DNA from 3 places in the Pseudidiomarina tainanensis genome. Region 2 is predicted to be linked to each of the others. Evidence: predicted binding sites of a transcription regulator. Region 2 holds the regulator's gene; each other region holds the start of a gene.
The links. Region 2 encodes ArgR, which controls arginine synthesis, uptake and breakdown. Its sites were predicted from a motif close to ANTGAATANNTATTCANT; they were not measured.

Region 1 (10,639 bases), on a different contig from region 2:
GCAAAGTGTAACTTGAAAAGCGCAGAGCGTTAATCGTTTTTCGTGCGCTTCGCTGTTCGTCCGTTCGGCTACGCCTCACTATTCGTAATGTTTTTCCGAACAGCGCGAAGCGCGCACGAACAGCGAAGCGTACGAACAGCGAAGCGCACGAATAACGGGTTTATTCAGTCATGTAATTCTTTGGGAGCTCGATGCGGGCGGCTCCGGACGCCACTGCAGCTTCAGCCACCGCTTTCGATACTCGGGTGCGCAAACGCGGATCCAGTGGTTTCGGAATAATGTAATCGACGCCAAACTCGAGTTTATCGATGCCGGCGGCTTTTAATACCGACTCTGGTACCGGCTCTTTGGCAAGCTGGCGGATGGCTTCAACAGCGGCGAGTTTCATCTCATCGTTGATGGCCTTGGCGCGTACATCAAGAGCACCCCGGAAAATAAACGGGAAGCACAGCACGTTATTGACTTGGTTCGGATAATCAGAGCGTCCCGTCGCCATAATGAGGTCATCGCGCACAGCCAAAGCAAGCTCCGGCTTAATTTCAGGGTCTGGGTTAGAACACGCAAACACAATTGGCTTTTCAGCCATCAATTTTAGTGCATCTGGTGACAATAGATTCGGCCCTGATACGCCAACGAACACATCCGCTTCGGTAATAACTTCTTCAAGCGTGCGTTTGTCCGTGTTATTCGCAAACAGTGCCTTGTATTCATTCAAGTCTTCACGGCGCGTATGAATCACGCCTTTGGAATCGAGCATATAGATGTGCTCACGTTGAGCACCGCACTTAATGAGCAATTCCATGCAGGCGATTGCTGCTGCGCCAGCACCTAAACAAACGATTTGCGCTTTGCGTAAGTCTTTTCCTTGAATTTCTAAAGCATTGAGTAAGCCGGCTGCTGTTACGATAGCTGTGCCGTGCTGATCATCATGGAAAATAGGCACTTCGCAGCGTTCAATCAACGCTTGCTCTATTTCGAAACATTCTGGTGCTTTGATATCTTCTAAGTTTACGCCACCAAAACTGTCGGCGATATTGGCTACCGTGTTGATAAAATCTTGCGTGGTACGATGCGTCACTTCGATATCAATAGAATCGAGGCCGGCAAAACGTTTGAACAACAATGCCTTGCCTTCCATCACTGGCTTCGATGCCATGGGGCCTAAATTTCCGAGGCCTAAGATAGCGGTACCGTTAGAAATCACTGCGACCATGTTGCCTTTAGCCGTGTACTTGTATACATCATCTGGATTTTCCGCAATTGCGCGCACCGGTTCAGCGACCCCCGGACTATACGCCAACGCTAAATCCTTGCTGGTTTCGGCTGGCTTGGTCAGCTCAATGCTGATTTTCCCTGGCGTTGGGTAGGCATGATAATCCAAAGCTTGTTTGCGGAAATCGCTCATAAGTACGTGTACCTGATTCGAAATAAAGAAAATAACGACTGTGAATAGTGCCATTGTAGAGTGAATCAATGCAACAACACATCTTACCTGATGCTCAATTTACTATAAGCAAATGGTAACCTTCACAGACGAAGAAGAATTTAGAGTTGTTTAAATTGACACCATCGTTTTTTTCAATGGTAGCGCGGCATTGCGCCGAAGCGGAAAATAAAAAAGGCGCCTTCTGGCGCCTTTTCTAAAATATCGTGCAGAAATGTCCAAAACTGGATTACTTCTTGCCACCCAACATGTTGAAACGCTTGTTGAATTTCTCGATACGACCGCCAGTGTCCATAATACGCTGCTTACCAGTGTAGAACGGGTGACACTCTGAACATACGTCCAAGTGTAGCTCGCCGCCTTTCGTTGAGTGAGTCACAAAAGAGTGACCGCAAGAGCATGATACTTTCAGCTCTGAATATTCTGGGTGAATACCTTGTTTCATGGGGTTACCTCGTTAGGCTGCATCGCCACCCGACCCGAAGTCGAGCACCACGCAAATTACTGTTTCAAAAAAGCGCTGATTTATTAATCAACGCGACAAATTAGGGCGCGAATTATAAGCGCCAAGCCCCACAAGATCAAGAGCGTTACTCGTTATTCGTACGCTTCGCTGTTCGTCCGTTCGGCTACGCCTCACTATTCGTAATGTTTTTCCGAACAGCGCGAAGCGCGCACGAACAGCGAAGTGTACGAATAACGAATAACGGTTTTTGTATTTTTATTCTTGTTTTGTGCATTTTTATGCATTATTATTTATTCATCTTTTGGGTCTTATTAGAGCAAGTGAGTTTGTTTGGTGGAGCACGTTAAATCAATCCCATGCGCGGTTTTTGGAGCGAGCGGCTATAGCGGCGTTGAGCTCGTGTCGCTGTTGCATAACCATCCACATTTCTCGCTTGAATATGCTTTTTCTTCCAGCGCACGTGAAGATGCAGAGCCAATTGCTAGTTTGTATCCCCAATTAGCGGGACAGCTCGATGTTATTCTGCAACCTTGGCACTCGGATTTGCTGAGTCAGCTGGCGCAGCAAGTTCGAGTGGTTTTTTTAGCGCTACCGCATGAGGCCAGTGCGGCAATTGCACCAGCGTTGATCAACGCTGGGTTAGTGGTATTTGATTTGTCAGGTGCATTTCGGCTTCGTGACTCATCAGCACACTTTCAGGCTTATGGTTTCGCACGGCCCGATGACTTACCCACTGAGATCCCTTATGGCTTAGCCGAGTGGACGACGCTGATTGGCACCGAGCAACTCATTGCGGTGCCAGGCTGTTATCCAACTGTTTCCAGCTTGGCGTTAAAACCAGTGATGTCACTTATTGATGGCGTGCCAATGGTTAACGCTGTGAGTGGTGTTTCTGGAGCTGGCCGCAAAGCTGCAGGCCATACGAGTTTTTGTGAAGTGAGCTTAGCCGCGTATGGCGTTGCAACACATCGCCACCAGCCAGAAATTGCCCAAGCGATCGGTCGGGACGTTATTTTTGTGCCGCATTTGGGCAATTTCAAACGCGGGATATTAGCGACAATTTATGCCCCCCTTAAGTCAGGTGTTTCGCAAGCAACTGTCGATAAGGCCTATCAGCAGGCCTATGCCGCAGAACCGCTCGTTCGGCTATGCCAGCAACCACCGGCAATTAAAAATGTTGTCGGCACAGCTTTTTGCGACATTCACGCCGTCGTGCATCAGAATCATCTGATTATCTGTGCCGCTATCGATAATTTGTTGAAAGGCGCAGCTGCCCAAGCGGTGCAGTTGGCCAATCAGTATTTTGATTTTGCGCCAGCACTCGGACTACAACAACGCGGAGGCGTCGTATGACATCGCCTCTCGTTATAAAGCTCGGCGGGCGGGTATTACAAAGCGCCAGCAATTTAGAACGGTTACTGAAGACGGTTCAGCAACTAGCGTTGTTGCGCCCTTTAATTTTAGTGCATGGCGGTGGCGATCAAGTTGAAGCGTTGCTGTTGCAACTTGGCCACACCAGTTTAAAAGTGGATGGCCAGCGGATTACTCCAGCAGTACAGATGCCCATTGTGGCTGGTGTTTTGGCCGGTGACGTGAACACCCAACTGGTCGCGCTTGCCCAACAACATCAATTGAATGCGGTTGGTTTAACTCTGGCTGCAGGTCACAGTATTGCTTGTGACATTGACGCCAATCGCGGCGCTGTTGGCATTCCAAAACCGAACGATGCCAAGCTCTTGCAAGTGTTACTCGATCAAAACTTTTTACCGATTTTGAGCTCAATTGGCGCCAGTGACAGCGGTGAGCGTTTAAATGTGAATGCTGACTTAGCCGCTGCTGCCGTTGCTCAATTGATGCATGCAGATTTAATTCTACTCACCGACGTGCCCGGCATTTTGGACAAGAACGGTGATCTCATCGAAACCATCCTCGCTGACGAAGCGGATGCCCTCATTGCTGACGACACCGTGCGCGACGGCATGTTGGTCAAACTCAACGCAGCCGTGCAAGCGGCACGTGCCTCGCGACGAAGTATCGCGGTGGCCGGCTGGCAAGACGCCAAAGCGCTCACCCGATTGGCAAGGGGTGAAGCAGCCGGAACCCGCATCCGTCTTTAATTGCCACGCAATTTTTGATTTTTAGTTGTAGGTAACAACATCCATGAATGATTTATTAGAAATGCCGGCATTAAGCCCGCAGCAAACCACTGATTTATTACAGTTGGCGCAAACCATCAAACAGCGCCCAACGGCTTGGTCAACTTATTTGCAGGGCAAAAGTATTGCACTGTTGTTCGAGAAGCCATCGTTGCGTACGCGCGCTAGCTTTGCCGCAGGTATTCACCGTTTAGGTGGCCATAGTATTTATCTCGATGCGCAGAATTTAATTGGCGAGCGTGAACCAGCCACGGATGTCGGTGCCAACTTGGCGCTTTGGCATGATGCTATTGTGGCGCGGGTTTACTCGCAAAATACACTAAATGATCTGGCGACGGCGTCCGATAAACCGGTTGTGAATGCACTGAGTGATACCTGTCATCCATGCCAAGCGCTCGCCGACTTGCTGACTTTGCAGGAACAACTGGGTGACTTAAGCCATGTGCACCTCACCTACATTGGCGATGGCAACAATGTTTGCCAAGCGCTGATGGCCGGTGCTGCGCGCACGGGTATGCATATGCAGGTGGTGACGCCAGAAGGCTATGCGCCCGATGCTGAGTTAACTGCGGTAGCCCAGCAACAAGCAGCACAAACCGGTGGTTCCATTACCGTGCTGCACGATTTAACACAACTGCAACCAACCGATGCTATTTATACCGACACTTGGTTCTCGATGGGGCAAAACCGCGATAACAATGCGGTGATGCATGACTTCGCACCATACCAAGTGAACAGCGATTTGATGAAGCGCCTTGGCGCGAAGTATTTTATGCATTGCCTACCAGCGTATCGCGGCCGCGAAGTCACTGCGGAAGTGATTGATAGCCCGCAAAGCTTGGTACTCAAGCAAGCTGAAAACCGTTTACACGCGCAAAACGCCATTTTAGTTAAATTATTTGAAGGAGCTCACGCATGAGTAAGTCAGTCAATAAAGTCGTTCTCGCTTACTCGGGTGGCTTGGACACATCCGCCATTGTGCCGTGGTTGAAGGAAAATTATGACTGTGAAGTAGTCGCCTTTGTGGCAGACGTCGGTCAGGGTGACGAAGAACTCGAAGGCGTTGAGGCGAAAGCCATCGCTTCGGGCGCCAGCAGTTGTTACATCGTCGATTTGAAAGACAAATTTGCCGAGCAAGTGATTTATCCGACCTTAAAAACCGGTGCAATCTATGAAGGCCAATACTTACTGGGTACTGCATTAGCACGGCCTATTATTGCCGAGGCGCAGGTGGAAGTTGCTCGTAAAGTCGGTGCAGATGCTGTCGCCCACGGTTGTACCGGTAAGGGCAACGACCAAGTTCGCTTTGAATCCGCCTTTGCAGCATTAGCGCCGGAGTTGAAGGTGATTGCCCCATGGCGCGAGTGGACCATGCGTTCACGTCCACAATTATTGGCTTATCTGGCAGAGCGCAATATTCCATGTAGTGCATCGGCCACTAAAATTTATAGCCGCGACGCCAACCTTTGGCATATTTCAACCGAAGGTGGCGAGCTGGAAGACCCGTGGAACGAGCCATCTGAACAAGTTTGGACTTGGACGGTTGCGCCTGAACAAGCACCGGATAAACCTCAGTATTTGCAGTTGTCATTCCACCAGGGCGAACTGACGCATATTGACGGGCAAGCGTATACCCCGGTGGATGCGATTTTACATTTGAATCAAATTGCTGGTGCTCACGGTGTCGGCCGGTTGGATATGGTTGAAAACCGGTTGGTTGGGATGAAGTCACGTGGCTGTTACGAAACGCCAGCAGGCGAAGTGTTGTATGCCGCGCTACAAGGTTTAGAAAGTCTCGTGTTGGATCGCACCACGCAAGATTATCGCATTCGCTTAGGGAATGAGTTTGCCCAACTGATGTATGACGGCCGTTGGTTCACACCGCTTAAAGATGTGATGTTGGCTGCCGCGACGAAGATCGCTGAGCCATTGAGCGGTGATATTGTGGTGAAACTCTATAAGGGCCAAGTCACGGTGACCCAGAAGCGTTCGCCAAATAGCCTGTATTCGAATGCGTTTGCGACCTTTGATGAAGATGAAGTCTATAATCAAAAGCATGCTGAAGGTTTTATTCGTTTATATAGCCTGGCGAGCCGTATTCGCGCTTTACATCAGCACGCGGGCGATGACACGACTGCGGCCAGCAAGGAGTAAACCATGAGTTTATGGGGTGGACGGTTCAGCGAGCCCAGCGCCGCTGAATTCAAACAATTTAACGACTCATTGCGGTTTGATTACGTGTTGGCGCCGTTTGATCTGCAAGCATCAAAAGCTTGGGCAAATGCGCTGAAACAGGCCAAGCTCATTTCCGGTGACGAAAATCAGCAGCTGCAACAGGCGCTCGATAGTCTAGCGAAGCAAATCGCAAAGCAACCCGAGCTGCCGTTACAAACGGATGCCGAAGATATTCACAGCTGGGTTGAAGCCCAGCTGATTGAACAAATTGGTGCGACCGCAAAAAAGCTCCACACCGGTCGTAGCCGCAATGACTTGGTTGCCACCGATCTGCGCTTGTTCTGTAAGCAATTTGCGCAACATTTGGTGACAGCCAACTTAGCGGCGATTGAAAACTTATTGCGCTTTGCCGAAACCTATCACGATGCCATGTTACCGGGTTATACCCACCTGCAACGGGCTCAACCGATTGTGGCTGGGCATTGGGCAATGGCATATGTGAGTATGCTGCAGCGTGATGTCAGCCGGTTACGCGAAACTATCCGTCGACTGGATGTGAGCCCTCTGGGCAGTGGTGCCTTAGCGGGTACAACTGCCGCGATTGATCGCGAGGCCCTCGCGCATGAATTAGGGTTCCGCTATGCCTGTGAAAACAGCCTCGATGGTGTGTCCGATCGTGACTTCGTTCTGGATTTATTGAACGCCGCCAGCACCGGCATGATTCACTTATCGCGGTTAGCCGAAGACGTTATTTTTTACTGTTCGGGTGAGTCGGGTTGCTTCAGCATGAGCGATAAAATCAGTAGTGGTTCGTCGCTGATGCCACAGAAGAAAAACCCAGATTTATTTGAGCTGTTGCGGGGTAAAACTGGGCGGGTCATGGGTCATCAACATGCCATGCAAATTACCCTAAAAGGTCTGCCACTGGCGTACAACAAAGACATGCAGGAAGATAAAGAAGGCTTATTTGATGCCCTTCACAGTTACTTGCAATGTCTGCAGATGTTGGCCTTTGCGATTCCCGAGTTAACAGTGAATAAAGAACATGCAGCGCTGCAAGCTGCCCTGGGATACAGCAATGCAACCGAGCTTGCCGATTATTTGGTCAGCAAAGGTGTGCCGTTTCGAGATGCGCACCACCTTACTGGTGAATTAGTCGTGCTAGCACAACAACAGGGCGTTGCGCTTGAGCAGCTCGCTTTGGCTGATTTCCAGCAGGTGTGTGAGCTGGTCGAAGATGACGTGTATGCCATTTTAGATCTCGCATACGGATTGCAACAGCGCAAAGCAATGGGCGGCACCGCACCAAGCGCCGTGAAGGTAGCCATTAAGCATGCGCAAGATTGGTTACACGCAGCCGAAGCGGCGAGTAAGCACGTACGCCAAGCGCGTTTGAGTGATGTCGATAAAATTTGCGAGCTGATTGCCTACTGGGCTGATCAAGGCGAGAACTTACCGCGCGATAAAGCCGATGTTCTGCAAGCGATTCAGAGTTTTGCAGTGGCAGAAATTGACGATGAAGTGGTTGGCTGTGCCGCGCTGTATGTTTACAGCACCGGTTTAGCTGAAATTCGCAGTCTTGGATTATTCCCAAGCGCACAAGGCAAAGGACTTGGCGCAGAGCTGGTCGCCTTTTCATTATGGAAAGCGCGTGAACTTGGCATTACTCGTACAATTGTGCTGACTCGCGTTCCAGAGTTTTTCGGCAAATTGAATTTCCGTCTAACACTGAAAGAAAAGCTACCGGAGAAAGTGATGAAAGACTGTGAGCTGTGTCCGCGTAAACATAATTGCGATGAAACGGCGCTGGAATACTTACTGTAATTTTTTGGTGTCAAAGAAGAAGCTGCAGACCAAATTAGCTGCAGCTTTTTTATTTGCTGAATCTTATTCGACGTTGTCGCTGATATCTTCGGGAATAGGCAGTCCGCGGCGTTGTAATTCTTCGCGCACCGCTTGTGGAATTTTGTTCGGGTTGTCTTTGCGCAAGTCATCATCAGTTGGTAGTGGTTGGCCGGTAAACGCATGTAAAAACGCTTCGCACAATAACTCGCTGTTCGTTGCGTGACGTAAGTTTTTAACCTGACGACGGGTGCGTTCGTCGGTGAGCACTTTTAAGACGCGTGTAGGAATTGACACGGTGATTTTTTTCACGTGTTCGCTTTTTTTCCCGTGCTCAACATACGGGTAAATATAATCGCCGTCCCATTCCATACTGCACCTCGTGTTCAATGTGTGACTAAAAGACCCTGCACAATGTGTTGAATTGTACTGGCGAAATTGGCACAGTCAACTTTATACGCATAGCTGTCTATACGTCTTTTTGTGCTAACCTTGCGTAATGACGCTTTATTGGTGCACCACAGCACCGTATAATCGAATTTTTATTTTCTTTTCTCACAGGCTTTCTTACAGGAGAACGCACACGCATCATGACGGTTGAGGTTCAGGTTACCCCAGAGCAAATACAAGCTGTAGCCGATACGGTTCAGGTTCATAAGTTTGGTGGCAGCAGCTTAGCTGATGCTTATTGTTACCGTCGTGTGGCGCGCATTGTCACCGAATATGCAGGCGCCAGCGATTTGGTCGTGGTGTCGGCTGCCGGTGATACAACCAACCGCATTCTCGCCATTATTGATGCCAAGGCAGATGACTTAGGCGTTGCCGAAGTGCTACTCAAGCAGCTCGAAAAATACCAGCAGGGCCTGATCACTGAGTTACTCAACGGTGATATTCAATCGCGCGTGTTGGAGCAATCGCAGCATGACTTTAAACGCTGGTGGGCTTGGCTGAACGGTGAAGAAGAAATTAACCGCCGCCCAGAGCTACTCTCTTACGGCGAACTCTGGAGCGCGCGCTTATTGTCTGCGTTGTTACAGCAACAAGGCGTGACGTCTGATTATATTGATGCGCGTACATTTTTGGTGGCCGATGATGCTCCTGAGCCGCATATTCGCGTGCCCGTCTCGCGCGCCGGATTATTAAATCGTATTGCCCCACACCCGGGTACGCGTTTTATTGTCACCGGCTTTATCTGTGCCGACCCTGAAGGCAATTCGTTAATTCTTGGCCGAAACGGCAGTGACTATTCTGCCACGCTGGTCGGTAGCCTGATTGATTCCAAACAGGTCACTATTTGGAAGGATGTCGCTGGGGTTTACTCAGCTGACCCACGCAAAGTAGAGCGGGTAGTCAGCTTGCCGATTCTTGATTGGCAGGAGGCTGAAGAGCTCGCCCGTTTGGGTAGCCCGGTGTTGCACCCACGGACTTTCCAACCAGTGAATCGCGAGCGTATGGTGATCGCGGTACGCTCGAGTTTGAAAGTTGAAAATCAACAAACACGTATTGGCCAGTACGAAGACACGGAGCCGAAAGGCAAAGTATTAACGTCGCTCACCGATGTGGTGCTGTTCCGTGTGGATTTAAGCGATGCGAAGTTAGTACAGCAATTTGAAGATCTTGATCTTACGCCATTGATTAGCTGGAACGAAATTGCACAACACCATGCTTACTATGCCTATCACCAAAACCATTTAGAGTTTTTAGAGCGTTGGTTAGAGCAAGTTGATAAGTCGGATCATGTGGTGCAAATGCAAGGTTATTCGATGATTGCACTCGTGGGTAATCGCATTCAAGAAACCGACCAATACAGCACCTTTAAAGCCGAATTAAGTGCTCAGAACTTGCGTCGCATGGTATTCTCGCCAGACAGCAATGCAGTGATTGCGATTCTTGAACAGAAGCTGGATAACCGTCTGCTTAATCGCTTGCACAGTCAGCTATTTAACTATCGTCGTAGCCTCGGCGTGTTGGTGGTTGGTCGCGGCAACATCGGTAGCGCTTGGTTATCGTTATATCGTCGCTTGCGCGAGCGTATTAACGAGCAAATGGACGTACGTATTTTGGGTATTTTGAACTCGACCCGCATGTGGCTTGATTACAATGGTTTAGAGCTGGACGACTGGCAAGCGAGTTTCGATAAATTTGCGCGCCCTTATGAGCTCAGCCAATTGATTCCTGAGCTACCGAATGCGCCATGTGATGAGCTAGTGATGCTGGATTTGACTGATTCAGTTGAAGTTGCACAGTTATATCCGAGCTTCTTTGCCAACGGATTGCACATTATTAGTGCTAATAAGCGCGCTGGTGCCTCAGGCGAATCGCAATACAATGAAATTCGTACCATTCAGCGCGAGTACGAGCGCGAATGGTATTACAACACGACTGTGGGTGCAGGGCTGCCACTGAATTATGCGCTGAATGACCTGCGCAATTCAGGCGATACCATTCGCAGTATTTCAGGTATTTTCTCGGGTACTATGAGTTGGCTCTTCGAAAACTTTAATGCCGAAGTGAAGTTCAGTGATTTGGTCCGCGAAGCCAAAGCACGCGGCTTAA
Region 2 (10,639 bases):
ATTTTGATGCCGCATTAGAAACCATTGAAACGGTCTATGCTGACAATGAAGCGGCGACACAAGCACGCAGTTTATGGCACGAAGAAGGTCGTAAAGATTTTAAAGGGGAACCGTATGAGCGGGCGATGGCTTACTACTATCGCGGCCTCATTTATCTTATCGATGGCGAATACGACAATGCCCGCGCGAGTTTTGTCAGTGGTCTAATGCAAGATGCATTTGCTGAAGAAGAACAAAATCGTAGTGATTTTGCGGTCATGATGCTTTTGGCTGGCTGGTCAGCTCAGAAAATGGGAAGTCCAGTGTTAGCTGAAGAAGCCTACGATGAACTTCGCGCTTTACGTCCTGATTTTCCAATCCCTGCGGCCGATGACAATGTGTTGATCCTTGCGGAAACAGGGTTTTCACCGCGGAAACTTGCAGATGGCATGGGACATTATGAATTAGTGTTCCGCCCGGGTAAAAACTTCAAAGAAAAACATGTTGTTCTCGACACCGGGGCTGAACAACTCGAGTTAGCACCCATTGAGAGTGTTTATTGGCAAGCAACCTCGCGAGGTGGTCGTCCGGTTGATGCAATTATTGAAGGCAAGGCTGCGTTTGCGAATACCACCGCAGATCTTGGTCGCGATTTAGCTCAGCTTGGCGTCACCGCACGGGTATTTTCACCGGCACTTGGCGGTAGTAGTGGTCAAGTGGGGAATACACTGGCATTAATTGGTGTGGCAAGCATGGCGTTATCTGCGAATGTGAAGCCGCGTGCTGATATTCGCTATTGGTCACGTTTACCTGACGCGGTGCATACCTCGACGATGCGCGCCAACATTGCCGATGTCTCGCAATGGCAGGCCAGTTATACCGATATCGATGGCAATCCAGTCGCCTTGCAATCTGGTGTGTTTCGACACTATCAAGATCCGCAGGGTAATCATATCGTTTGGCACAGTTCACGGGCCCGATAAGAACAATAAGGAACCCAACAATGAAACGTAAGTTATTGATTGCAGCAGGTATCGCACTCACGTTAGCCGGCTGTGGTAGCACTCAAAATGGTTATAGTGGCGCACATCCAGTACAGCGCACAACCACCAATGAAATGAACACTATTGTGTTTATTGATCACAACTTAAACCGTACCGATATCACCAAATCTTTTTTGGGTGAACGTGTTCGCGATACAGTAAAAGTGACGCTTGATCGTAGCGGCATCAGTAACACAGCGACGGGACAACTCGAAGTTTGGACGATGATCCGCAACCGTACAGATTACGATTTGCAGATTGAAGGCAAAGCGTTGTTTTTTGATGCAAACCAAGCACCACTGATGGACGAATCGATGTGGCGACGGGTCTATGTGCCAGCTAATGGTACAGCGATTTATAAAGAAACCTCATTGAATGATCGTGCCGAGTATTTCTTGGTAGAACTTAGAGAAGGTCGATAATATGAAAGCCGTGCATATTTATACTTTGTGTGCGGCTGCCACCTTATTGGGTAGCAGCTTTGCCAATGCGCAAGATGCGCCCGCACAACCCATGCTGAATGACAGCTATTTTGATCGTGCGCGCACCGCAGAACAACAAGTTAGCTTGCTCAATGTTGATCAAGCTACGTTTAAGGCGGCTTACGATAAAGCAGGCCGACCCAAGTTAGTGATGTTAGTGGGGGAGCCTTTCAGTGATATGGTGTCGGATTGGCACATGCAGCGCCGCGTGAGTGTCAATGCTCAAGCAACGGGCACTGAGGGGACATTCGTTCCGGAATCACAAAGTGTGCAAGTGGGAGTCGAACAACGCAGCTATGCAAATCCGCGCCGTTCAACGATGCTCACTGCAGCACAATGGGACGAATATCAACGCGGCTATCAGAGTACCCTGATGCAATACGGCGTGCGTTTGGTCAATCGTGCCGTCGCGATGCGCTTATTGGATTCTGAAATTCGTGCGGATTCGAAACGAAATCCACAAGATGATAATCAACGTCTTGAAATGGACATGCTGCGTAAGCACACAAACCTACTTCTAGAAGTCATGCCTTATCGCGAAACCAAGCTTAATTTTGAACCGATTGGTTATCAAATCACGATGACGTCTCTGGAAGATGCCACCTTGTTAGCCGATGATCGTATTCCAATTCCACAAGGTTTGATGGAATATCGCGCTGGCGCAGGCGGCTATAATTTGCAACGTCCGCGCCAAGTTGCCGGCGTGACAGCTCAACCGGGTGGTTATGAAGTCATTGAGGAAGAGCTTGAGTTATGGGCAGAGCAAGGCCAGCTCGCAGCACAAGCAACACTACAAATGCTTTACGACCGCTATTTGTAGCGCTACGCTCTAAAGCACAGCAAACTCAGGAGTCACTGTGCTTTGAGCGCATTCAAATGGATTCTCTGCGGATTAATTGGGCTACTTGCCGCATGCAGTAGCTCAACGCCGCCACCATCACTGACCCTCAATGACGGCGTGTATTGGTCCAGCCATTACCAAAGCTACCTCGTTGTTGATGATGCAATTGTCACGCGTTATCAGTGGACACCAAGCCAGTGTTGGGCGGCTGATGCAGGCTTACTTCCTCGAGTATTTTCCAGTTCACAAAACCCAGGCCAACACACATGGATTGGTGCTGGTGAGCGCACGTTGGTACTGCAACGGTTGTCGGATGGGCTGCCGGTGATGTTTACGCGTGAGCCGTTTTTACCACGTCATTGTGATACACCACCAGATGCCAGTGCGGTTGCAGTCGTCGATACGGTTGCCGAAATACTGGCGCAATTTCAACATGGCCTCTCACAAGCAGACCTATTACGCTGGCGTTACGAGGCAAGCCTGCTTGATAAAGCGACATCGATGCCCAGTTTGGATCGAAAATTAGCTCTATTTCAGGTTGTCAGTGAGGTTTTGGAAGACAGTGGCGATGAACACGCCTTTGCGCTGGCAAACGATATTCAACGTTATCACCGCGTCAGTGATTTCGCCGTCGGCGAATCCCAGCGTGAGCATTCCCGGCAAAAGCTATTGCGAGATTTGCGTAATAGTCGACTCAGTCAAAGTTGCAACGAAGGGCTGTGGTGGGGGTTACTAGCGTCCGGCGAATATTATATCGGTGTGCAGCGTTTGCATTTATACGCAGCCGATGCGGCCTATAGCGAGGCAGGACAACGCTGTTTGCAGCGCGCCCTGCGTGACATTGAAGACGATCTACGCTTAACCGCACAGGCGACGGGCTTAAAACCAAAGCTCCTAATTGATTTGCGTTTTAATGAAGGTGGCAGTTTGCTGCTGGCAAGTCAGCTTGCGAATAGTTTGGTTAGTCGCGATGAGCCGTTAACGATAATACGGCAACAGGCGGTTTATGAGCAGCGCACGCCTGACTTAAGCGAACTTCATCAACGTGGCACTGTTTTGATGACCGAAGTCACGGCAAGTGCAGCCGAACATCTTGCACAGGCATTACGGCTTCGTGGTTTTGTGTTGCGCGGGCAGAATTCGCGGGGCGCATTCGCCCCGACAACTGTGAAAAACTTACCCAATGGTTGGGTGGTTGGTTTATCAATGTACGCGCCGCAAGAAGTGGTGGATGGCCGCGGCACTACGCTACCTGAAGGGGTCGGCCTTACCCCTGACGAACCGCTCCCTCCGGAAGTGCTGTTTCCGGCGAAGTAGCAATCACAGCGCTACGCGCTACCCGGCGCATCAACACCGAATTATCCCCATGCAATCACGGCGCTATGCGCCACCCGGCGCATCAACACCGAATGATCCCCATGCAATCACGGCGCTACGCGTCACCCGGCGCATCAACACCGAATTATCCCCATGCAATCACGGCGCTACGCGCCACCCGGCGTGGAACGCCGGGCTACGGTTTCATCTATCCAGTTGCGGATTTCTTGTTCGAGAATGTCGAGAGGGACGCTGCCGTTGCGAAGTACCACATGGTGAAATTCACGTAGGTCGAAATCTGCACCCAGTGCCGCTTCGGCTTCGGTACGTAACTGACGAATTAACATTTCACCGAGCTTGTACGACAACGCTTGACCTGGCCACGTGATATAGCGGTCAATCTCAGTTTTGACGTTGTGCAAACTTAAAGCGGTATTCGAAGCCATAAACTCCATTGCTTCCTCGCGCGTCCAACCCATGGCGTGCATGCCAGTATCGACCACTAATCGCGCGGCACGCCACATCTCGTAGCTCAGACGGCCAAAGTCACTGTACGGGTCTTGATAAAAGCCCATTTCTTTACCGAGCCACTCAGAGTACAAACCCCAACCTTCACCGAAGGCCGAGATATAGGTGTAGCGACGATAGTCAGGAAGATCGTCCATTTCTCGCGCTAACGCGCCTTGTAAGTGGTGACCTGGCACCGCCTCGTGCAAGGTTAAAGCCTCTAATTGATAGAGCGGGCGGCGATCTAACGCATAGGTATTCACCCAATAAAAGCCTGCGCGATCACTTCGATTACTGCCGGCATAGCGGCCCGTTGTGTATTTTGGCGCAATCTCTGCAGGTACCGGGGCGACACCGTATGGCTGACGCGGTAGCAGTTTAAAGAACTTCGGTAATTCGCCATCGGCTTTTTTGGCAATAAACGATGCTTCTTTCAATAATTCATCGGCGGTTTTCGGATAAAATTGTGGGTCAGTTCGTAAGAAATCCGTGAACTCCTCGAAGCTCCCTTTAAAACCGGTTTTTTCAATCACGACCGCCATTTCATTGCGTATCCGTTTCACCTCGTCGAGACCGCGCTGATGAATTTCTTCAGGCGTTAAATCTAACGTGGTGTAGTGTTTAATACGGTTTTGGTAGTACTCGCGACCATTTGGTAACTCGCTTGCACCAACGCTTTCGCGACTATTCGGCAGATACTCCATCACCATAAAATCAAAGTAGTCTTGATAAGCAGGAAGCACGAGACCATCAATGATTTGTGCCGCTTGTTGTTGTAATTCTTGCCACTGATCGACGTTGACGAATATTGGCTTGCTAGCCTGAAACGGTTGATAAAATAGGCTGTCTTGAGGTGTTTGCACAATGTAAGCGGCAATGCTTTCTTCAAAGCCTTGCATCGCTGCCTTCGGTTGCGTGTAGCCTTCTTCTAATGCCGCTTTCAGCCAATCAGTTTGCTGCGCCATGTAGCGTGGGATAGAGCGCAGACGCTGCAGATAATTTTGATAATCTTCGAAACTACGGAAGCTAGCATTACGCACCATAAAGCCTAAGTTACTATGAAAACCGCCTTCAGCATTCAACGGCATGTAATGTTCTTTGTAGGTGTAACCATCAATATCGTTTTTCAATCGATAGGTCAGCATGCGATGGTTAATTTGGTTTTGGCGAGATAAGGCCTCGACATCAATTTGTTCAAGTTGCGCAAGCCACACTTTTTGTGAATCAGCTCGCTGCTTTAATAACTCCGCCGACATATCCGGCAGCGCATCGCTTTGCCATGGATTCTGCGCTTGTAGCTTTTCATAAATATCATTGGCCAGCGTTTGATAACGGCTATCTGCACTTTCAACAACTTGTTTCGTTGCGATATCAGGTTTCGGTTCTTGTGTCGCGGCACAACCGCCGAGTAAAAAAGTGAGTGAGGTTGCTAATAAGGTCGCTTGAAACAGTGGTTTTTTGCGTGACACAACGGTTAAATCTGAACGCATGATATCTCCGGCAGTTGGCTCAATGAGTTATAACGTTTTAATATGACATGAATTTGCTAGACTTTTATATCAACAAGCATCAACAAACGTGTCAATTTATGGTAAAAATCATTTATCAATTAAAACCAATCTATGGCACAACCAAACCTTTACCACAAGAGCATTGCGATTGATGCGTTAATTTCGGCGAGGAACCGCGCTAAATTGTGGCCAATGAGGAATCTATGAATAACGCGCAAACCGGCATTTATGCAGAACCCAATCTACACGGCATAACGCTTTTATTGAATGTTATGACCGATGATGCCGATTATATGCGCCGTAAATTAGCGCGGGTGCCACAGCTCATCGATGACCTCGATGTACGTTTTTCAGAGTCGATGCTCAACGGCTTTATCGCCATTGGCAGTGATTATTGGGATGTACTTTATCCAGACGTGCGTCCGCTACAGCTTGCTAGTTTTCCGGATTTGAGTGACGGCGATAGACAAACACCGCGAGAGTCAGCTGATTTATTGCTTTGCATTCGCTCTGATCGATTTGATGTGAATTTTCAAGCAGCACGCACACTCATGGAGTGGCTCGGTCACGATGTCGAATTAGTCGAACAAAATAATACCTTCCGCTTTATGGATGGCCGCGATTTACTGGGCTTTATTGACTCGCCTGACAATCCACGAGGCATGCGTCGACGCGAAGTATCTGTGGTTGCCGATGATGCTATTTTCAAAGGTGGCAGCTATGTCTTTACGCAAAAGTTCCGCTATGATTTGCGCCGCTGGGAGCAATTAAGCACGGAAATTCAAGAGCATGTGATGGGGCGTAAAAAAGTAACCGGCGAACGGATTAGCGAAGCGGTTTTAAGCATGGTCACCCACACGCAAAAAGCGCGCTTAATTGATGCCAACGATCAGCCATTAGAGTTACTGCGACAAAACATGCCGTGGGGAAATTTACGCGAGCAAGGCCAGTTGGCGATGTACTTTACCGGTAAGCCAAAACATGTGGTGCAATGGTTGCGCAATCGATATGTTGCGGACGAGCAGGGTGAGTATGATCCGTTACTGGATTACATTGAGGCGACGGCTAACGCAGCCTATTTCGCCCCCTCCATCGAGTTCCTTAAAAACCGTTAATCGTTATTCGTACGTTCACTTCGTTCACTGTTCGTCCGCGCTTCGCGCTGTTCGACAACGCAACGAACAGTGAGGCGTAGCCGAACGGACGAACAGCGCAGCGCACGAATAACGATCAACGCTCTTGCTGTTGTTCAAATAGCTTTTTCACGTTTTGTAGCGTGAAATCAATCTCCGACACCTTCAGCGGTGCAATGAAAATCGTGTCATCGCCCGCAATGGTACCCAACACGCCTTCTTTTTTGCCAACCGAATCAAGCAAGCGAGCAATCAATTGAGCTGCGCCTGGTGTGGTGCGAATAATCACCATCACATCATTATGCTGTATATCTAAAACAAGCTGGGTTAATGGCGCACGGGTGCTTGGAATACCAAGTTCGGCGGGTAAACAGTAGACCATTTCTTGTCGTGCATTGCGCGTACGAACGGCACCATATTTGCTCAACATACGCGACACTTTCGATTGACTAATGTTTGCGAAACCCAATTCCTTCAAGGCGTCGACTATTTCACCTTGCGAACCATATCGCTCTTCTTTTAATAGCGCCTTGAAGGCTTCAATCATGTCTTCTGTTTTTTTAGTTGGCATGTTAATCGCTCAATTCTTCGTGCAAAATAATTCTCAAAATAATCGTCCATCATATACGTGCGGCAGACTTAAGCAAGAGTTACGCAAGGATTTCAGAGCGCGCATAACAGCGCCCTTGGTTGTAATTTGGGCGTAAAAAGAGTAAAGTTTTCGGCCTAAAATTTCCCCACATAACTGGATGGAGTCTGAGATGAAAGTTGCAGTTTTAGGTGCAGCTGGCGGTATCGGCCAAGCACTATCATTACTTTTGAAAACCCAATTACCGGTTGGTTCTGAGCTAGCGTTGTATGACGTAGCGCCTGTTGTTCCTGGTGTTGCTGTTGATCTCAGCCACATTCCAACCGCGGTGTCTGTAAAAGGCTACGGCAAAGACGATTTAGCATCAGCATTAGTTGGTAGCGATATCGTATTGATTCCAGCCGGTGTACCACGTAAGCCAGGTATGGATCGTTCAGACTTATTTAACATCAACGCTGGTATCGTTGCTAACTTGGTTGAAGCAATTGCTGACAACTGCCCGAATGCCTGTGTTGGTATTATCACGAACCCAGTCAACACAACTGTTGCTATCGCGAAGAAAGTTCTTGAGAAAAAAGGCGTATACAACAAGAACAAATTGTTCGGTGTGACCACACTTGACGTGATTCGTGCAGAAACTTTTGTTGCTGAAATTCACGGCAAAAACCCAGCTGAAGTAACCGTTCCAGTTATCGGTGGTCACAGCGGCACGACTATTTTGCCATTGTTGTCACAAACTGGCCTGAGCTTCACTGATGAGCAAATCGAAGCCTTAACCAAGCGCATCCAAAACGCTGGTACTGAAGTTGTTGAAGCGAAAGCTGGCGGCGGCTCAGCGACCTTATCAATGGGTCAAGCAGCAGCGCGTTTCTGTCTATCGTTGGTTAAAGCGTTGCAAGGCGACAACAGCGTTGTTGAATGCACCTACGTTGAAACTGATGGCAAAGATGCTTTGTTTTTCGCTCACCCAGTTCGCCTTGGCGCGAATGGTGTTGAAGAAATTCTGTCGTATGGCGAACTCAGTGCTTACGAAGAAAAAGCGAAAGCTGACATGTTGGATGGTCTGAAAAACGACATTCAAATCGGCTTAGATTTCGTTAAATAAGAACAGCTTCACAATGCCTAAGCAGAGCGTCTTACCACCCATCGTGATAAGTGCTCTGCTTTTTTGTTGCTTTTATTTTCTCACACCTTGGCACGACGATTTATTAATGCGCTATCCGCGCGTGATGGATGGTGCTTGGTGGCAACTTATAACCAGTCAATTCATGCATCACGATGCACCGCACTTATGGTTCAACATCGCCGGTGTTTGGATAGCTTGGTTACTATTCCCAGAGCAACTAAAAACACCGCATAACTGGATCGTTATTGTCCCAATTTTGCTTTCCAGCAGTATTATCGAACTCTTCGGGGCTCCCACGTACGAAGTCTACGCTGGTTTCTCCGGCACTCTTTATGGGGTGTTCGCTTACGCGGCGCTCAAAGATACACTCAACCGCAACTGGATTGGCGGTGTCGTGTTCGCCGCCTTAGTAATAAAAATCTTGATGGACTGGGATCAACCAGAAACAGGCGATGCAATTGCTGTATTTGCACATGTCGGCGGGGCGATAGGCGCAGTTAGTCTAGTTTTTGCCGAAAAACTTGCGTTGAAGCGCAATACCAAGTAGCTAATCGACTGTGTTCATTCGCTAATTTCGTGTACAATCTTTGGCTTAATTTAACAGTCACACTGAAGCTATGAAGTTATCAGAAATCAACGCCTTGATGGCCGCCGACATGACCGGAGTGAACCAGCTGATTGGTGCTGAACTGCAGTCGGATGTCGCTCTTATCAATCAATTGGGTCTGTATATTGTCAATAGTGGTGGCAAACGCTTGCGCCCGCTACTTGCCGTGACCGCTGCACGTGCCGTAAATTACGAAGGGCAAGGGCATTTAACCCTCGCTACAATCATTGAATTTATCCACACGGCTACACTATTACACGATGATGTTGTCGATGCATCAGAATTGCGCCGCGGCAAAGAAACCGCGAATGCCGTGTTCGGTAACGAAGCGAGTGTGTTGGTTGGTGACTTTCTCTATACCCGCGCATTTCAGCTGATGGTGACGTTGAATTCCATGAAGGTGATGAAGATTCTCGCCGATGCGACCAATATCATTTCCGAAGGCGAAGTGTTGCAGTTAATGAACTGCAACGACCCAGACACCACCGAAGCAAGCTACTTTGATGTAATCTACGGCAAAACTGGCAAGCTCTTTGAAGCAGCCACACAACTTGGCGCCGTGTTAGCTGAGCAACCACAGCAAGTCGAAGAAGCATTAGCTGCCTATGGTCGCCACCTAGGTACCGCGTTTCAGTTAGTAGACGATCTATTGGATTACACCGCGGATAGCGAAACGATGGGCAAACAAGCTGGCGATGACCTCGCTGAAGGTAAGCCAACATTACCGTTGTTGTACGCCATGTGGCATGGCAATGATGATGAAGCCGCAATGATTCGTTTTGCGATTGAACAAGGTGACGGTCGCGATCAATTGCAACAAGTGCTGACAGCGATGCAACGTACCGGCGCACTTGAATACACACGTAACCGTGCGCTAAAAGAAGCAGAATTGGCACAGCAACAGTTGGCGCATTTGCCGGAGTCGCCGTATCGCGAGGCGCTGCATGCACTAGCAGCCATCGCCGTCGATCGCATCGCTTAAAAACAAAAGCGATATTAGCTATTAGATATTAGATATTAGAGCTGATGTATCGGGTATTTGTGTTTTATCTAATATCTAACAGCTAATATCGTTCTTGCTTTTCTAATATCTAATATCCAATAGCTAATATCGTAGTTGCATTTCGCCCCGTAGGGGCATATAATTCGCGCCCTGAATTTAATTCAAATAAGCCCCCTCGGGGAAAATCGGAGAAAAACATGTACGCAGTATTCCAAAGTGGCGGTAAGCAACACCGTGTAACTGAAGGCCAAATCGTCCGCCTGGAAAAGCTGGAAGCAGCCACTGGTGATGTGGTTGAGTTCGACCAAGTATTAATGCTGTCGAACGGTGACGACGTGAAAATCGGCGCACCTTTTGTTTCTGGTGGCTCTGTTAAGGCGGAAGTAGTAAACCATGGTCGTGCAGACAAAGTGAACATCATCAAGTTCCGTCGTCGTAAGCACCACATGAAACGTCAAGGTCATCGTCAGTGGTTCACCGAAGTGAAAATCACTGGTATTA
Region 3 (10,639 bases), on a different contig from region 2:
GCAGCTTCGCTTACCGGAAATTTTTCCTGTTGCTGCATACAACCGGTTACTGCAAGCGCGATTACTGCCAGCGCCAAAGGCTTTTTAAATTGCTTCATTTATTGTCTCCAGGATTGAATTCTCTGTCAGAGTAAGTTGTAATTCGTCGCGCTGAATATACTACACACAATTAGGGGTGTTTGCCTATGGCTGCGCAACACGAACATGATTTATCACGACGTATCGCCGATTTAGAAAGCCAATTGGCGTTCCAAGAAGATACCATTGAAACATTGAATCAATTGGTGACGCAACAAGCGGGAGAATTACAACTTCTGCAACGTAAGATGCAATTAATGGTGGAAAAGTTCCAACAAATAAGCGATCGAGAAGGTGGCAATTCCACCAACCCTGAGGATGACATCCCGCCCCATTACTAACCTGAACAAAACTTGACCGCGTGTAACTGACCCCGTATAACATTCTTTCTACGTTTTTGGAGGTTTCATGTCGGTTCAACATCCTATCATTGCAGTAACTGGCTCATCAGGCGCCGGTACTACCACAACCAGCCAAGCTCTGCGACATATTTTCCGTTCGCTGAATGTTGAGGCTGCGTGTGTAGAAGGTGATAGTTTTCATCGTTACTCCCGACCTGAAATGGAATTGGCGATTCGTAAAGCACAGGAGCAAGGTCGGCATATTAGCTACTTCGGTGCTGAAGCGAACGATTTTACTCGACTGGAGGCGCTGTTTCGCGAATACGGGGCAACCGGTAATGGTGAAGTGCGTCGTTATTTACATAGTTTTGATGATGCCGTGCCCTACAATCAGGTACCGGGCACTTTTACTCCATGGGAACCGTTGCCAAAGGCCACCGATTTACTCTTCTACGAAGGCTTACATGGCGGTGTGGTAGGTGAAGGATATGATGTTGCCCAGTATGTCGATTTGTTAATCGGCATGGTGCCTATCGTTAACCTTGAATGGATCCAAAAGCTCCTGCGAGATACCTCAGAGCGCGGCCATTCACGCGAGGCTGTCACGCAAAGTATTGTGCGAAGTATGGAAGATTATATTCACCACATTGTGCCACAATTTTCGCGGACACATATCAACTTCCAGCGTGTGCCAACCGTCGATACTTCAAATCCGTTTAGTGCCAAAGACATCCCTTCGCTGGATGAAAGCTTCGTTGTGATTCGTTTCCGTGGCATTAAGAATGTCGACTATCCCTACTACCTGCGAATGATCGACGGTTCGTTTATGTCGCGTATGAATACGCTCGTGGTACCTGGCGGTAAAATGGTGTTTGCGATGGAACTAATCTTAGCCCCGCTGATAGAAGAAATCTTAGAGAAACAGCGCAGCAACAGCCGCGCTTAGAGCCAAATGCTTTGATATTCTGCACCGCGGTCTTGCGCCAATAGCGGTGTTAAATAATCCATAATGTCATGAATTTGTTCCGTTAAACCAAACGGTGGATTGATAAATAGCATGCCACAGCCGTTGAGTTTACTGCGGTCAGTGGCTGTGCGGATGAGTAAATCGACCGCAAACACCTTTTCGACACCGGCAATACGTTTCACCTTTTGATGAAAGTCGCCAATGGTCAACGGATCTTTAATCGGATACCACACCGCATAAATCCCTGTTGCCCAGCGCCGCACACCATCAGTAAGCGCACGCACGACTTGTTCAAACTCATCACGCTGTTCAAATGGCGGATCAATCAGCACCATGCCGCGCTTTTGTGGGGGTGGCAATAAGGCTTTGAGCGCGCCATAACCATTGGTTTGTTCTAATACTTTAATTTGCTTTGCTGCGGGAAACTCGCTGCGCACATTTTCAGCCAACGCACCGCTGTCTTGTGGGTGCATTTCACACAGCGTCAGACTATCTTGTGGTCGCAAATGTTGTGCGCTGAACCAAGGCGAGCCCGGGTACCAGCGCAGTTGTTCTGGGCTATTAACCTGTTTCACCCACTCAACGTAGCGCTGAATAGCGGGCGGTAAATCGTCGCGAGCCAGTAACCGCGCGATTCCGTCGGTTGCCTCACCAGTTTTTTGCGCCTGCTCCCCTTGAAGGTCATACATACCAATGCCGGCATGCGTATCAAGCAACCAAAATGGTTTATCTTTTTGCTGAAGATATTCTAGGGCAACACATTGCAAAACGTGTTTGAGGACATCGGCAAAGTTGCCGGCATGGTAACTATGCCGATAGTTCATCTACGCATTCTCACCCGTGTCTACGATTGCATAGCTATGCGTAACTTTTACCGAGGCTTCCAGCATCTTCGCAACTGAACAGTACTTGTCTGCTGATAAAGCAACCGCACGTTCAACATGCTTTTCAGCAACGTCAGTACCGGTGATAATAAAGTGCAGGTGAACGTGGGTAAACACAGCAGGCACTGCATCGGCACGCTCACCCTTCACTTCGCACTGCACACCAGTAACCTGCTGACGTGCCTTTTCTAAAATACTCACCACGTCAACTGAGGAGCATCCACCAGCAGCCATTAACACCAACTCCATTGGGCTTGCGGCTTCGGCTTTATTGCCATCCATTGCCACCGTATGACCCGAGCCTGACTTCGCCTCGAATACTAAACCGTCACGCCAATTCACTGTTGCATGCATGGTCGCTGCCATCGATAACTCCTTTTCGTTGTGTCTATTAGAATTTAAGGCCAGGTGCAAGCTTCTCTGGCAAGCTTACATGCTCAGCTTCTACCGAAGCTACTGGGTAAGCACAATAGTCAGCCGCATAATAGGCGCTAGCGCGATGGTTACCACTCGCACCAATGCCGCCAAACGGTGCAGCGCTACTTGCGCCAGTAATTGGCTTGTTCCAATTCACGATACCTGCGCGAATACGCTTGAAGAAATAACGATAGGTATCTTCACTATCACACAAAATACCAGCAGAAAGGCCGTACTTCGTATTGTTCGCTTCTGCAATCGCTGCATCTAGATCAGTGTAACGATATATCTTCAATAGCGGTCCGAAATGCTCAATATCCGGCATTTCTGTGACATTGGTCACGTCCAGAATACCTGGGGTGACGAAACCAAGATTGTGGTCTTTTTGCAACATTTTCAACAGTACTTTGGCGCCCGCGTCAATCAAATCGTTCTGCGCTTTGACCATATCCGAAGCGGCTTTCGCTGAAATCATTGCACCCATGAATGGCTGCGGATCGGCTTCGTAATCACCAACCTGAATATTTTCAGTCACTTCAATTAGACGCTTCAAAATCGCATCGCCTTGCGCACTTTTCTCAATAAATAAGCGACGTGCACAGGTGCAACGCTGACCTGAGGTAACAAATGCTGATTGCACAATATCATGCACCGCAGCGTCGATATCTGCGACATCTTTCACGATGAGCGGGTTATTACCGCCCATTTCTAGCGCTAAGATCTTATCAGGACGCCCTGCAAATAATTTATGAAGCACGTGCCCAGTATTTGATGAGCCAGTGAAGAAAAGGCCATCGATTTGAGGATGAGCTGACAGCGCTTTACCAGTATCAACCAAACCTTGAACTAAGTTCAAAACACCATTTGGTAACCCAGCTTTTTCCCACATTTTTACTGTGAACTCAGCCACTTTAGGTGTCATCTCACTTGGTTTAAATATTACCGTATTACCCGCCAACAACGACGGCACAATGTGACCATTTGGTAAGTGACCCGGGAAATTATATGGCCCATATACGGCAACAACACCATGCGGTTTATGACGTACAAATGCTTTTGCACCTGGCATCGCATTTTCTACCGTGCCCGTGCGTTCATGATAAGCCCGCTCAGAAATAGCGACTTTACCAATCATTGCAGCAACTTCGGTTAGCGTTTCCCAAACCGGCTTACCGGTTTCTTCAGCAATAATATGAGCGAATTTTTGCTTATTTTCTTCGAGAAGTTCAGCAAAACGTTTACAGATTGCAAGACGCTCTTCGAAACTTTTATCCGCCCACTCAACAAACGCAGCTCGTGCTGCCATGACTGCAGCATCAACCTGTTCGTCAGTCGCGGCTTTCGCTTCCCAAATAACTTCATCGCGAGATGGATTAATTGATTTAAACAACTCGCCTTCTCCGGCAACCCAATTGCCGTTGATAAATAAATTCTGTTCAGACATTAGTTTGCTCCTGTCAATGTGACAAATCGAACGTAGTCGCCGTCTTGTACACGCAGCGCAGCGGCCGCTTCGGCATCGATAATGACGTGATCGTGCTCATCACTCAGCTGTGCTTGAATGGCACGAAACTCAGCAACTTTGGTATTACAAACAATGAAGCGTGGTTTATCTTTAGCCACTTCTCCGATAACTACAGGTAAGCGCTTACTCTCTCTCACGCTCTTGATATTTGACACTTCTGCCTCAACCGTTGGTCCCGCATCAAAGATATCGATATACCCGCGACAGCGGAAACCTTCACTTTGCAACATGCGCAAAGCAGGCCGCGTATTGTCATGCACTTGGCCAATGACTGCTTGCGCTTCCGGCGGCAAAAGCTGCACATAAATAGGTAGTTTTGGCATCAATTCATAAACAAACGTTTTCTCACCAATGCCCGTTAGATAATCGGCTTGGGTGAAATCCATCGAGAAAAAGTTTTGTTGTAACCAACCCCAAAATGGTGATTCACCGTTCTCGTCAGAGACTCCGCGCATCTCGGCAATCGCAATATCGCTAAAGCGATTGCGAAACTCAGCCATAAACAACATGCGGAAACGCGACAAGACACGGCCGTTCATGTTCTTGCGAAAGGGTTCGCGTAAAAACAACGTACAGAGTTCGCTGACGCCCGTGTAGTCATTACACAGCGTGAGCGTTCCAAGTGCATTGTAGATATCGAGCTCTTTCGAATGATGAACAACCTTACCGATATGGTAATGATAAAAAGCGTCGGTAAGCCCTACCGCCGCTTCGATACCACTGCAACCAACAACCTCACCGGTGTCCGTATCTTCCATGACAAATAGGTAGCCTTCTTCACCCGGCTCACTCACTTGTTCACGCGCAAAGGCTTCTTGCGCGCGAGCGATACGACGACGCAATAACGCCTCGTCGACCGGTAGCGAGGTGAAACCATGCCCAGATTCAACTGCGCAGGTGTAAAGCGCCGCATAATCCTGCGGCGTAATCGGACGCACCACTAACATAGCGTGTCTCCGCTTTGGTTAACCAGCGAGCTTAGCTACAGCTCGTTCAAATCGCGCTAAACCTTCCACAATATCTTGCTCAGGAATGATTAACGACGGGGTAAAGCGAATCACGCTTGGTCCAGCAACCAATACCATTGCACCTTCATCTGCTGCAGCGTTTAAGAAATCGCGCGCTTTACCTTCAAACTGCTCGGTTAATTCAGCGCCAAGCAACAAACCTTTACCACGAATATCTTTAAACACATGGTATTTTTCATTGATTTTATGCAGTGTATCTTTGAACAATTGTTCGCGTTTTTTAACGCCTTCAAGCACTTCGCTGGTGTTTACAACATCAAATACCGCTTCTGAAACCGCACAAGCCAGTGGGTTACCACCGTAAGTGCTACCATGGGTACCTGGCTTTAAATGTTGCGCAATTTCATTGGTGGTTAACATTGCACCGATAGGGAAACCGCCACCAAGCGCTTTTGCCGTCGATAAAATGTCTGGCGCCACGCCAAGTTGTTGGTATGCGTACAAGCTACCAGTGCGGCCAAAACCAGTTTGCACTTCATCAAAAACCAACAGCGCGTTGTATTTATCACACAGTTCGCGTACACCCTTCACGAATTCGACGTCTGGGCTAATCACACCGCCTTCACCTTGCAGTGGTTCCATCATGACCGCACAAGTCTGCTCTGACATCAGCTTCTCAAGCGCCGCTAAATCGTTGTAATCAACGTGCTCAACAGCACCCGGTTTTGGACCAAAACCATCAGAGTAAGCTGGCTGACCACCAACGGTTACGGTGAAGAAAGTACGACCGTGGAAACCTTTATTGAAGGCAATAATTTGATTTTTCTCAGCACCAAACTTATCCAAAGCCCAACGACGTGCTAATTTCAGCGCAGCTTCGTTTGCCTCTGCACCGGAGTTGGCGAAGTACACACGATCGGCAAATGTCGCGTCGGTCAATTTTTTCGCTAATCGGATAGCCGGCTCATTGGTGAATACGTTACTGAGGTGCCAAAGCTTGTTGCCTTGCTCGGTTAAAGCTTTGACCATAGCAGGATGACAATGACCTAAACAGTTCACGGCAATACCGCCCGCGAAGTCGACGTACTCTTTACCTTTTTGATCCCAAACTCGTGAACCTTCACCTTTTACCGGAATCATTTTCGCCGGATTATAGTTCGGTACCATTACGTCATCAAAAAGCGCGCGATCGACTTTATTCGTGGTAGTCATAAGTATTCCTCATGCCGTTCAAATTAGTTCAAATTGACCTTCTGAAGAGGTCGCGTAAAGTGGCTACATTATTGCAGAAAAAAGCAACGCTGTCGTGCTTGAAGCATACAAAAAGTGGGGGGTTTTAGGGAACTTAGCTTGATTTGCAGGCGCACTGCATAAGTATGCAGAAGCACCTATTTTCGTTGAATATCTATTGCTTAAATTTTATTCAGGTGGGCTGGCAAAATTCCAGAAACCGCTGAAAAATCGCGTGGCCATGTTCCGTCTCTATGGCTTCTGGATGGTATTGAACCCCCCACACCGGCAAATCAGCATGGCGAATTGCCATAATCTCTCGCTCACCCGCGGAGTTCGTCACCCAAGCGTCGACCAAAAGTTCTTCAGGTAGATGCTCATTGGCTAAAACCAAGGAATGATAGCGGGCAACTTTAAATGGCGATGGTAAGCCTTGAAATAGGCCGAGGTTATGATGATGAAGTTCGGAGGTTTTGCCATGCATGACTTGTCTAGCGCGCACTACTTGCGCGCCAAATACTTGTCCGATGGCTTGGTGACCCAAACACACCCCAAGTAGCGGGATTTGCCCCGCAAACTTTTCAATCACGGCCAGCGAAATGCCAGCTTCATTGGGGGTGCAAGGCCCCGGCGATATCACAATACCGCTGAGCGGTAACTGCTGAATTTCTGCAAGGCTAATTTGATCGTTACGCACAACTTTGACGGTGGCGTTCAACTCGCGAAAGTAGCGCACAACATTGTGCGTGAACGAGTCATAATTATCGATCATCAGCAGCATAAGTTATGGCCGAGGTACAAACCCAATCACGTCATACACCTTGCGCAAGGTTTCTGCGGCATGTGCACTAGCAGCCTCAGCACCTTTCGCCATCACTTGATCGAGATATGCACGATCATGGCGCAATTCGTTGTAGCTCTGCTGAATAGGTTCGAGCATAGCCACGACGGCGTCGGCGGTATCACCTTTCAAGTGACCGTACATTTTGTCTTCGTACTCTGGCACCAAATCCGCAATGGCACGACCTGTTGCTGCCGACAGGATTGACAGCAAGTTCGATACACCTGGCTTTTCTTCGGTATCAAAATAAATACGTGCTTGCTCATCTGAATCGGTGACAGCACGTTTCAGCTTTTTAGTAATCTTCTTCGGGTCTTCTAACAAGCCAATAAAGTTATTTGCATTTTCATCCGACTTCGACATTTTTTTGGTTGGATCTTGCAAGCTCATGACGCGCGCACCAACCTCTGGAATAAACGGGTCAGGAATGGTAAATACGTCACCGTAAATGTTATTAAAGCGAGTCGCGACATCACGAGCGAGCTCAAGATGCTGCTTTTGATCGTTGCCCACCGGCACTTCATTGGCTTGGTATAACAAAATATCTGCCGCCATCAGTGCTGGATACGTGAACAAACCAGCATTGATATTATTTGCGTGGCGATCGGATTTATCTTTAAACTGAGTCATCCGATTCAATTCGCCCATTTGAGTGTAGCAATTTAATACCCAAGCCAATTGCGCATGTTCTGGTACATGTGACTGCACAAAAATCACGCTCTTCTCGGGATCCAGCCCACACGCCATGTACAAGGCTAAGCCATCTAACGTCGCTTCACGCAACTTTTCTGGTTCTTGGCGAACCGTAATCGCGTGTAAATCAACCAACATAAAACGACAGTCATGAGTGTCTTGCATCTTGACCCATTGACGCAACGCGCCAATGTAATTACCAATTGAAAGTTGTCCTGATGGCTGACAGCCGCTTAGTACAATGGGTTTACTCATAATCTGTTGATTCCGTTTTTAAACTACTGTTGCAAGTTGTTGACGCATAGTCGCAATCACTTGCGCATAATCGGGTTGATTGAAAATCGCTGACCCAGCCACAAACATATCAGCGCCAGCAGCGGCTATTTCGGCAATATTGTCAACTTTCACGCCACCATCGATTTCTAAACGAATATCACGACCACTTGCATCAATGATTTGTCGTGCTTGACGTAACTTGTCCAACGTTGCAGGAATAAATGCTTGACCGCCGAAGCCTGGGTTGACTGACATCAATAGGATGACGTCAACTTTATCCAAAACGTAATCCAAATAATGTAATGGTGTGGCTGGGTTAAATACTAAACCAGCCTGGCAACCCGCTGCCTTAATTTGTTGCAATGAACGGTCGATGTGCGTTGACGCTTCTGGATGAAAGGTGATGATTGACGCGCCAGCTGCAGCGAAGTCATCAATCATACGATCCACCGGCTGCACCATTAAATGTACGTCAATTGGTGCAGTAATTCCGTAATCGCGCAACGCTTTGCAAACCATCGGGCCGATGGTCAAATTAGGTACAAAGTGATTATCCATTACATCAAAATGCACAACGTCTGCGCCAGCCGCTAAAACGTTTTCAACTTCTTCACCGAGTCGAGCAAAATCGGCTGACAATATCGATGGTGCAATTAGAAAGTCACGCATAAACACCTCACCTGTATAAAATTCGCCATAGTGTACCAAAGGTTAGTGCGCTTAGCAGTCAAAAAAATGCGGGAATTTGCTTGGCAGTTTGCGTTATTTCCTGCTATTTTAGTAGCTCATTTATTAACCGGAGGTTCCCATGAAACTGTCAGCAATGTCAGTCTTAGTGGCTACAAGCATTGTGCTTACTAGCGCAGTGGGTGCTTCTGCGTGGCATACACAAAACAGCAAAACGCTCGAAGAGTGCCAAGCACTCATGCAAAATAGTGAGCAACCTAATGCACAACAAGTGTGTGAAGCACATCAGCAAAGTGTGACTTGGGGAAGCTGGTTTAGTGGGAAAAGCCGTTCAACACAATTTCATTTCTTAGATTTATTCGAGTTGCTGTTTGGCTCCTCTGAAGCCAGCAAGCGCGACTACAATCATCCAATCAGTGGTTAAGTGGTTATGTCTTTACTGAAGACAGATGCCGAGCCGGCAAAAAAGCCCTCTTTTCTAGACATTATCATCAGTGTATTAGCAGCGTTGTTTGGTGTTCAATCTGACCGCAACCGACAGCGCGATTTCAATCATGGTAATCCAGTGATTTACGTCGCGGTCGGTGCAGTGTTTGTCATCTTGTTTGTGCTAACGCTGGTGCTGATCGTTAGCTGGGTTGTTCCAGACTAGTGATGCCAGAGTGGCGCAATAGTGCATCAACCTGAGGTTCACGGCCACGAAACTCTTTGAATAGCGCCATGGCTTCGCGCGAACCACCCCGCTCTAGAATTGCCCGCAAGAAATCTTGTCCAGTTTCACGATTGAAAATACCCTCGTCTTCAAAACGTGAGTAGGCGTCTGCCGATAATACTTCCGCCCACTTGTAACTGTAGTAACCAGCCGCATAGCCTCCAGCAAAAATATGCCCGAAACTGTGCTGGAAGCGGTTATAAGCGGGTGGCTTGCGCACTGCAACTTCATCACGAACTGAATCTAAGATGGCTTGAATGGTATCACCCTGTGCTGGGTCGTAATCGCGATGAATGCGTAAATCAAACAAACTAAACTCTAATTGCCGGACCATTTGCATCGCCGACTGAAAGTTGCGCGCCGCTAACATGTTGTCGAGCAGTTGTTGAGGCAACGGTTCGCCGGTTTCATAGTGCCCAGAAATCATGGCTAAGGCCTCTGGTTCCCAGCACCAGTTTTCTAAGAACTGCGATGGAAGCTCTACTGCGTCCCATGCCACACCGTTAATCCCTGAAACTCCAGCAACATCAACTTTGGTCAACATGTGATGCAGGCCATGTCCAAATTCATGGAACAAGGTCAGTACTTCGTCATGCGTAAACAGCGCCGGCTTATCACCGACTGGTTTATTAAAGTTACAGGTGAGATAAGCAACCGGCAGTTGTAGTGTGTGATTCGCCGTGATCCGTCGCACCGCACATTCGGCCATCCACGCACCACCGCGCTTCCCTGAACGTGCATATAAATCTAAGAAGAAGCTACCACGTACATCACCGTTATTGTCGGTGATCACAAAGTAACGGACGTTCGGGTGCCACGCAGCGACATTATCTTGTTCTTCAATGCGAATGCCAAAGAGGGTTTGGACAACGCTAAACAATCCCTTCACAACCTGGTTTTCAGGAAAGTACGGGCGCAGTTGCTCGTCGGAAATGGCATAGCGCTGTTGTTTCAGTTTCTCACTGTAATATGCAACATCCCACGCTTCGAGCTCATTGACTTGGTAATGATCACGCGCAA

Region 1: the regulator ArgR is predicted to act here: its motif matches at 2,178-2,195, upstream of argC (N-acetyl-gamma-glutamyl-phosphate reductase).
Region 3: the regulator ArgR is predicted to act here: its motif matches at 6,546-6,563, upstream of BM292_RS07145 (aspartate aminotransferase family protein).

The regions. Positions count from the first base shown of each region.
Region 1 covers NZ_FOYU01000002.1:269,683-280,321, forward strand. The annotation lists gene BM292_RS08120 (malic enzyme-like NAD(P)-binding protein) at 161-1,405, opposite strand; gene rpmE (50S ribosomal protein L31) at 1,674-1,889, opposite strand; gene argC (N-acetyl-gamma-glutamyl-phosphate reductase) at 2,244-3,263, shown strand; gene argB (acetylglutamate kinase) at 3,260-4,027, shown strand; gene argF (ornithine carbamoyltransferase) at 4,071-4,985, shown strand; gene BM292_RS08145 (argininosuccinate synthase) at 4,982-6,220, shown strand; gene argH (argininosuccinate lyase) at 6,224-8,065, shown strand; gene metJ (met regulon transcriptional regulator MetJ) at 8,129-8,455, opposite strand; gene metL (bifunctional aspartate kinase/homoserine dehydrogenase II) at 8,674-10,639, shown strand, end outside.
Region 2 covers NZ_FOYU01000001.1:1,279,843-1,290,481, reverse strand. The annotation lists gene BM292_RS06255 (COG3014 family protein) at 1-962, shown strand, start outside; gene BM292_RS06250 (putative periplasmic lipoprotein) at 983-1,444, shown strand; gene BM292_RS06245 (hypothetical protein) at 1,446-2,324, shown strand; gene BM292_RS06240 (S41 family peptidase) at 2,367-3,662, shown strand; gene BM292_RS06235 (DUF885 domain-containing protein) at 3,830-5,659, opposite strand; gene BM292_RS06230 (Dyp-type peroxidase) at 5,884-6,795, shown strand; gene argR (transcriptional regulator ArgR) at 6,911-7,384, opposite strand; gene mdh (malate dehydrogenase) at 7,575-8,507, shown strand; gene rrtA (rhombosortase) at 8,614-9,075, shown strand; gene ispB (octaprenyl diphosphate synthase) at 9,146-10,117, shown strand; gene rplU (50S ribosomal protein L21) at 10,336-10,639, shown strand, end outside.
Region 3 covers NZ_FOYU01000002.1:42,783-53,421, forward strand. The annotation lists gene bamJ (BamJ family beta-barrel-assembly machinery protein) at 1-98, opposite strand, end outside; gene BM292_RS07115 (SlyX family protein) at 186-419, shown strand; gene BM292_RS07120 (phosphoribulokinase) at 487-1,365, shown strand; gene BM292_RS07125 (23S rRNA (adenine(2030)-N(6))-methyltransferase RlmJ) at 1,362-2,210, opposite strand; gene BM292_RS07130 (OsmC family protein) at 2,211-2,624, opposite strand; gene astD (succinylglutamate-semialdehyde dehydrogenase) at 2,662-4,131, opposite strand; gene astA (arginine N-succinyltransferase) at 4,131-5,159, opposite strand; gene BM292_RS07145 (aspartate aminotransferase family protein) at 5,178-6,392, opposite strand; gene BM292_RS07150 (anthranilate synthase component II) at 6,604-7,191, opposite strand; gene trpS (tryptophan--tRNA ligase) at 7,195-8,199, opposite strand; gene rpe (ribulose-phosphate 3-epimerase) at 8,218-8,889, opposite strand; gene BM292_RS07165 (hypothetical protein) at 9,029-9,331, shown strand; gene BM292_RS07170 (DUF2970 domain-containing protein) at 9,338-9,559, shown strand; gene prlC (oligopeptidase A) at 9,537-10,639, opposite strand, start outside.